Regions from separate parts of the Herbaspirillum sp. GW821-FHT09A12 genome, predicted to be linked through region 2. Evidence: predicted binding sites of a transcription regulator. Region 2 holds the regulator's gene; the other holds the start of a gene.
What was found. Region 2 encodes sigma-54, which starts transcription at its own class of promoters, with help from an activator protein. Its sites were predicted from a motif close to TGGCANGNAANCTGCTTT; they were not measured.
Positions count from the first base shown of each region.

Region 1 (3,990 bases), on a different contig from region 2:
GTCCATGGCGATCAGGCCGCGGCCGGCTGCAGCACCGAGCGCGACAACAGCACCGGAATGGATTTGGAAGTCGGCGTGCGGGCGCGGTCGGCAAAACTTTCCAGCGGCACCAGCGGGTTGGTTTCCGGGTAGTAGCTGCCGATGCAGCCGCGCGGGATATCGTACTCGACCAGCAGGAAGCCATCGGCACGGCGTTCCACGCCGTCGTCCCACACGCTCACCATGTCGACCCACTCGCCGTTCTTCAGGCCCAGCATCTGCAAATCCTCGGGATGGATGAACACCACCCGGCGCTGGCCGAACACGCCGCGGTAGCGGTCGTCCATGCCGTAGATGGTGGTGTTGTACTGGTCGTGCGAACGCGTGGTCATCAGCGTCATCAGCTTGTCGCCGTGGATCTTGCGGGCGCGGTGGATCGGCGTGTCCTTGGGGATCGCATGGACGATGAAGTTGGCGCGGCCGGTATCGGTCTTCCAGACGCGCTCGCGCGAAGCCACGCCCAGGTGGAAACCGCCCGGATGGGCGATGCGCTCGTTGTAGCCCTTGAAGGCGTCATACACCTTTTCAATGGCGTCGCGGATGCGCGAGTAATCCTCGGCGTACCACAGCCAGTCGATCTTCTTGCCGTTGTGGCGCGACTTCATGGTGGCTTCGGCCATGTGGGCCACGATCGCGGTCTCCGACATCAGGTCCGGCGAGGCCGGCTTGTTGATGCCGTAAGAGACGTGCACCATGCTCATCGAGTCTTCCACCGTCACGCCTTGCGGGCCGGACTTCTGCACGTCGATCTCGGTGCGGCCCATGGTCGGCAGGATCAGGGCATCCTTGCCATGCACCAGGTGGCTGCGGTTGAGCTTGGTGGTGATGTGCACGGTCAGGTTGCATGAGCGCATCGCCTCGAAGGTGCGGTAGGTGTCGGGCGTGGCCATGGCGAAGTTGCCGCCCAGGCCGATGAAGACCTTGGTGCGGCCTTCCAGCATGGCCATGACCGAACCCACGGTATCGTTGCCGTGATGGCGCGGCGCCTTGAATTCAAAGACCTGTTCCAAACGGTCGAGGAAGGCCGCGGTCGGCTTTTCGTCGATGCCCACGGTGCGGTCGCCCTGCACGTTGGAGTGGCCGCGCACCGGGCACAGGCCGGCGCCGGGACGGCCGATATTCCCGCGCAGCATCATCATGTTCGACAGCAGCTGGATCGCGCCCACCGCATGCTTGTGCTGGGTCAGGCCCATGCCCCAGGTGGCGATCACGGCCTTGCCCTTGACGTACACCTGCGACAGCTTCTCGATGTCTTCGCGCGAGACGCCGGACTCTGCCACGATCTCGCTCCAGCTTTCGGCCCGCACGTCGGCGGCAAACGCTTCAAAGCCGGCGGTATGTTCTTCGATGAACCTGACGTCCAGCACGCGCTCGCCCCCGGCGGCCAGGGCTTCGTCGTCCAGTTCGATGGTGCGCTTGATGACGCCCTTGATCAGCGCCAGGTCGCCGCCCAGTTTGGGATGGATGAACATGGAACTGATCCGGGTGCTGCCCAGCGTGAGCATCTCGACCTTGCTTTGGGGGTCGGCAAAGCGCTCCAGGCCGCGCTCCTTCAAGGGGTTGATGGCGACGATGGTGGCGCCGCGCTTGGACGCGTGGCGCAGCTCGCCCATCATGCGCGGATGGTTGGTGGCCGGGTTCTGGCCGAACAGCAGCAGCGTGTCGCACAGGTCGAAGTCGTCCAGCAGCACCGTGCCCTTGCCAATGCCGACCGTGCCCGGCAGGCCGACGCTGGTCGGCTCGTGGCACATGTTGGAACAGTCGGGGAAATTGTTGGTGCCGTACTGGCGCACGAACAGCTGGAACAGGAACGCCGCCTCGTTGCTGGCGCGGCCGGAGACGTAGAAATCGGCCATGTCCGGATCGGGCAAGGCGTTGAGGTGCTTGCCGATCAGCGCGAACGCGCCCTGCCAGTCGATCTTGCGGTATTTGTCGGTGGCCGCGTCGTACACCATCGGATGGGTCAGGCGGCCGTGCTCTTCCAGCTCATAGTCGGACTGTTGCATCAGTTCGGCCACGGTGTGCTGCTCGAAGAACTCGGCGGTGACGCGCTTCTTGGTGGCTTCGGCCGCCACCGCCTTGACGCCGTTTTCGCAGAATTCGAAGGTGGACGTGTGTTCGCGGTCCGGCCAGGCGCAACCGGGGCAGTCGAAACCGTCAGGCTGGTTCTGCGACAACAGGGTGCGAATGCCCTTGCCGTCGGCCACGTGTTCCTTGACCAGGTTCAGCGCCACATACTTCAGCGCGCCCCAACCGCCAGCGGGTTGGTTGTACTGCTCGATTCTCGGTTTAGCCATGATCTCGGTGCGAACGGATTGATTCCAGGATTCATCAGTCTAGGACAGGCGTCCGCGCGGCTGCATGTACAGTCGCGACAGCGGGAACAGAGTACAGTGCGGCCAAATCCGGACTACCTTCGGCTCGGACAAACCATCGGCAACTCACACCTTATCCGAAACATTTTGTTCCCGACGTAACGTTACAAAGAACACGTAACGACATCTTCCATGCACATCAAAAAATTTTTAATCCGACCAAAAATAAATAGTAAGTCATTGATTTAAATAGAAAAAATCACTCTCCCGAAAATACTGAAGCAGATCAGGAGCCGGTCATTTTCTCATGGCACGCACTTTGCCATTTTAGATATGCCGAGTCTTCACATCTGAGTTTGAATTCGAACAAAGGGGAGTGAACATGAACATCTTAAATCAACGCATTTGGGGCGCTGCGGCTCTTGCCTTCATGCTGGCGCTGAGTGGTTGCGCCAGCGGCAGCGGCTCCACCGGCACCAGTTTGGGCAGTGGCAGTGGCAGTGGCAGCGGCAGTGATGGCGGCAGCGGCGGTGGAAGTGATGGCGGCGGAAGTGATGGCGGTGGCGGCACCACTCCGACAGTGACCCCAACCGGAACCGTCTCCGGCAGCGTCGGCAACATCGTCACCGCAACAGGAAATGCCGTCTCCGGGGTCGGCACAACCGTCGGCTCGCTCAATTTGCCGATCGTGCCGCAGCAAACGCAAACCGATTTGTCCAATGTCGTCGCCAATACCGGCAGCATCGTTTCCGCTCTCGGCAATGGCATCAGCAGCGGTCTTGGGCAAATGGGCATCGTTGACAATCCGGTCGGCGTGACCGTGGCGAGTACCGGCAATGTGCTTGACCAGACCGGCAAAACCGTACAAGGCGCAGGACAGCTGGTGACCAATCTGGGCAGCGGCCCATTGTCCGCGCTGGCGCCGGTGACCGCGCCCCTGGGCGGCCTTGTGACTCAAACCGGTAAAACGGTATCGGGTCTGGCAACACCGGTGACCCAGCTATTGACGACCGGCCCGGTCGAACAGATTACGCAAACACTGAGCAACGTGATCGTTCCGATTACCAGCAAGGTGACCACGCTCACCCAAACGGTCGGGACCAAAACCGGCCTGGGCCAACCCGTGCAGAATTTGCTGACGAATCTGGGCGGAACGGTGAGTAATCTCGGCGGCACAGTGACCAACAGCGATGTGCCAATCGTGAATAACCTGGGCGGCATCGTCACCTCGGCCGGCAATACCGTCGACGCGGCCGGCATCTTGCTGCAACCTGTCGGCGGCACAACGCCAAACAACAATATTATCGGCGGCTTGCTTGGCGGCCTGGGCAATCTGGGTGGCACCGGCACGGGTGGCACAGGCAATTTACTTTCCCCCGTGACCAATACGCTGGCGTCTCTCACCGGCGGCTTGGGTAACTTGGGTGGCATTGGCGGCACCGATAAACTGCTTGCGCCGGTCACCATCACGCTCGGCACGCTGGTCGGCGGCGGACTGGGCACAATCGGCGGCGGCACAGGCAATCCGCTCGCCCCCGTCACCAATACGGTCGTAGCCCTGACCAACGGCCTTGGCCTGAACGGACTCGCCGGCGGCACCAGCACAGGCCTGTTGTCGCCTGTCACCAATACCATC
Region 1 is NZ_JBWKPR010000011.1:40,435-44,424, forward strand. Features, by position in the region: gene AC07N6_RS19145 (helix-turn-helix domain-containing protein) at 1-6, opposite strand, end outside; gene AC07N6_RS19150 (FdhF/YdeP family oxidoreductase) at 12-2,336, opposite strand; gene AC07N6_RS19155 (collagen-like triple helix repeat-containing protein) at 2,737-3,990, shown strand, end outside.
Region 1: a site for sigma-54 is predicted at 2,663-2,680, ahead of AC07N6_RS19155 (collagen-like triple helix repeat-containing protein). Genes of this name have one in related genera too.

Region 2 (3,990 bases):
TGCGCGGCTACTACGAACCGACACAAAAGAAACGCTGAGCCAAGACTCAACCTGACAGGAACTTATGAAACGCTCACTCTTATTGCCCTGGTTGCTGCTGCTCGCCATCTGCGGTGCGGCGCGCGCGGAAAAGGCCGACTCGACCAAGCCCACCAACATCGAAGCCGACCAGATGGTCTACGACGACGTGCGCCAGGTAAAGACCTTCACCGGCAACGTGGTGCTCACACGCGGCACGCTGCTGATCAAGGCCGGCCGCGTGGTGCTGACCACCGACCAGTACGGTTATGAATATGCGGTGCTGTATGCGGCGCCGGGTTCGCTGGCCAGCTTCCGCCAGAAGCGCGACGGCGGCCCCGACCTGTGGATCGAAGGCCAGGCCGAGCGCATCGAGTATTCCGAGCAGACCGAGATCTCCAAACTGTTCAACCGCGCGCACATCCAACGCATGGACGGCAAGCGCATTACCGACGAGGTCAACGGCGAGTTCATCTCCTACGACAGCCGCGCCGAATTCTATTCGGTCAACAATACCGCTTCGGGTGAAAGCAAGCCGGGCGCGGGCCGGATCACCGCGGTGATCCAGCCCAAGAATCCGCCTGTCCAGCCGGCGCCGTCAACGCAGCCGGCCCAACCCGGAAAGGACCAGTAACATGGTGAGCTCGCTGGTGGTCCGCGGACTGAAGAAAAGCTATGGCGCGCGCCAGGTGGTGCGCGACGTGTCGATGGAAGTGCAGAGCGGCGAAGTGGTCGGCCTGCTGGGGCCCAACGGCGCCGGCAAGACCACCTCGTTCTACATGATCGTCGGCCTGGTGCCGTCCGACGGCGGCGAAATCGACCTGGATGGCGCGGCCATCTCAAGCCTGCCGATCCACAAGCGCGCCACGCTGGGCCTGTCCTACCTGCCGCAGGAAGCCTCGGTATTTCGCAAGCTGACGGTGGAAGACAATATCCGCGCCGTGCTCGAGCTGCGCCAGGAAAACGGCAAGCCGCTCTCGCGCGACGAAATCGAAGGCCGCCTCAACAACCTGCTGCATGAACTGCAGATCGAGAAGCTGCGCGACAGCCAGGCGCTCTCGCTGTCGGGCGGCGAACGGCGCCGCGTCGAAATCGCGCGCGCGCTGGCGACCGATCCGCGCTTCGTGCTGCTGGACGAGCCGTTCGCCGGCATCGACCCGATCGCCGTGATCGAGATCCAGCGCATCGTGCGCTTCCTCAAGGAACGCGGCATCGGCGTGCTGATCACCGACCACAACGTGCGCGAGACGCTGGGCATCTGCGACCGCGCCTACATCATCAACCAGGGAACGGTGCTGGCCAGCGGCAGCCCGGACGACATCATCGCCAACGAATCGGTGCGGCGCGTCTACCTGGGCGAACATTTCCGCATGTGAGCGCCCTGCGCCAGGCCACGCCAGCGCAGCGCACGACATGCAACGCACGACAAAGCAGCACGTAACAAGCCGGCCACGCGGCGCCTGAAAGCCAGATGAAACAGTCCCTCCAGTTACGCACATCGCAGCACCTTGCATTGACGCCGCAATTGCAGCAGTCGATCAGGCTGCTGCAATTGTCTACCCTGGAACTGCATCAGGAACTGGAACAGATCCTGTCCGACAACCCGCTGCTCGAGCGGCTTGACGACGCGCTCGACAATTCGGTGCGGCTGCTGGCCGACGGCGCCCTCTCCGCCTCGCCCTCCAGCGGCGTGGCCGACAGCGCCGGCGAAAGCGGCGCCGAGGCCCCCGCGCCCGCAAGCGACGGCGAATCCAGCCTCGACTACCAGGACAACACGCCTGAGGGCAGCGTCAGCGGCGAATCCGAATGGAGTTTCGACGATGTCGCGCGCAACGGCAAATCATCCGACGATGAGGATGCGCGGCCGCAACTGGAAGCGCACCAGACCACGCTGCGCGAACACCTGGTGGAACAGATCCGCGTCACCGCCCGCACGCTGCGCGACCGCGCGCTGCTGGAGCTGCTGGCCGATACGCTGGACGACAACGGCTACCTGGACGAGCCGCTGGAAGATATCCTGTCGCACCTGCCCGAAGAGCTGGGAATCGATCTTGAAGAGCTGTCGATCGCGCTCAAGCTGCTGCAAAGCCTTGACCCGGCCGGCGTCGGCGCGCGCAGTCCCAGCGAATGCCTGGCGCTGCAGATCCGCCGGCTGCCCGGCGTGCCTTTCGTCACGCGCAAGCTGGCGCTGAAGATCGTCGAGGATTACCTGCCGCTGTTCGCCCAGCGCGACTTCAACAAGATCAAGAAGGCGCTCGACTGCGACGACGAAGACCTGCGCGAAGCCCAGGCCGTCATCCGCCAATGCCGGCCGCACCCGGGCGCCGAATTCGCCCGCGACGCCTCCGACTATGTGGTGCCGGACGTGATTGTCAAACAAACAAAGAACGGCTGGCAGGTCACGCTCAACCATGACGTGATGCCCAAGCTGCGCGTGAACGCGATGTATGCGAGTGCGCTCAAGCAATCCAAAGGCGAAGTTTCACTCACATCGCAGCTGCAGGAAGCGAAGTGGCTGATCAAGAATATGCGCCAGCGCTTCGATACGATTTTGCGAGTTGCACAAGCTATTGTCGAACGTCAAAGAAACTTCTTTTCACATGGCGCAGTTGCCATGCGCCCCCTTGTGCTGCGCGAAATTGCTGATACACTGGGTCTACACGAGAGCACTATCTCGCGTGTGACAACTCAGAAATACATGCTCACGCCACACGGCATGTTCGAGTTGAAATACTTCTTCGGTAGCCATGTCGCGACCGAAACCGGAGGTGAAGCCTCCTCCACCGCGATACGGGCACTGATCAAACAACTGATAGGAGCCGAAAACCCGCAGACCCCATTATCCGACAGCAAGATTGCGGATATGCTGGCAGAACAAGGCATGGTGGTCGCGCGACGGACTGTCGCAAAATACCGCGAAGTGCTGAAGATTCCACCAGTCAATCTCCGCAAATCCCTCTGAGTTTTTCCTCGGTTTTTCTGTAGTACTTGCAGCCGTCGCTGTGTTCAGGCAAGCATTCATGCCCTCAGACACAAACGCTGTACTCTCTCCAGGCGTATGGATGAGATGCACGAACCTCCAGTGACTTCACGATAGGAGTGTTGTATGAATCTGACCATTAGTGGACACCACCTCGAACTGACCCCCGCCATCCGGGAATACGTGCAAAGCAAGCTGGCACGAATCAAGCGCCATTTCGACAATGTGATCGACATCAGCGTCATCCTGAGCGTAGATAAACTGACAGAAAAAGAAAAAAGACAGAAGGCGGAAATCAACGTCCATATCAAGGGGAAGGATTTGCATGCGGAAAGTATCGCCCACGATCTCTACGCGGCCATTGATGCATTGATCGACAAGCTCGATCGCCAGGTCATCAAGCACAAGGATCGTCTGCAAAACCATCATTCGATGGCCAAGAGGCTGCCGGAAGACAGCGTTTCGGGCGCGGCGGCAAGTGCAAGCGCAAGTGCATAGCGGATAATGATCCGCCAACGACGGGGTCGTACCAGGCCCCGTCAATGAGGAAAGGGCGCGAAAGCGCCCTTTTTCATTTCCGCCGGCTTTCTTGCCCACGGGAACGTCCCGATGGAAATGGCCGCCGGGAAACATTGCAAATAATTCAAATGATTTACGCGGCCGGGCACAACATGGGCGCCTTCCGCAACCATGTTTCAAACGCGGATGGCGGCTTTTTCATATAATGTCGGCAATCACCATTTTTTAAGGCATAGCCATGAGCGACGTTCAATCCTGGATCAAGGAAACCGTGACCCAAAACCCTGTCGTGCTGTTTATGAAGGGCACCGCGCAATTCCCGCAATGCGGCTTCTCCGGCAAGGCGATCCAATTGCTCAAGGCCAGCGGCGCCGAGAACATCGTCACCGTCAACGTGCTGGAAAGCCCCGACGTGCGCCAAGGCATCAAGGAATATTCGAACTGGCCGACCATCCCCCAACTGTACGTGAAGG
Region 2 is NZ_JBWKPR010000007.1:166,310-170,299, reverse strand. Features, by position in the region: gene lptC (LPS export ABC transporter periplasmic protein LptC) at 1-38, shown strand, start outside; gene lptA (lipopolysaccharide transport periplasmic protein LptA) at 65-652, shown strand; gene lptB (LPS export ABC transporter ATP-binding protein) at 654-1,394, shown strand; gene AC07N6_RS16495 (RNA polymerase factor sigma-54) at 1,490-2,980, shown strand; gene hpf (ribosome hibernation-promoting factor, HPF/YfiA family) at 3,125-3,496, shown strand; gene grxD (Grx4 family monothiol glutaredoxin) at 3,756-3,990, shown strand, end outside.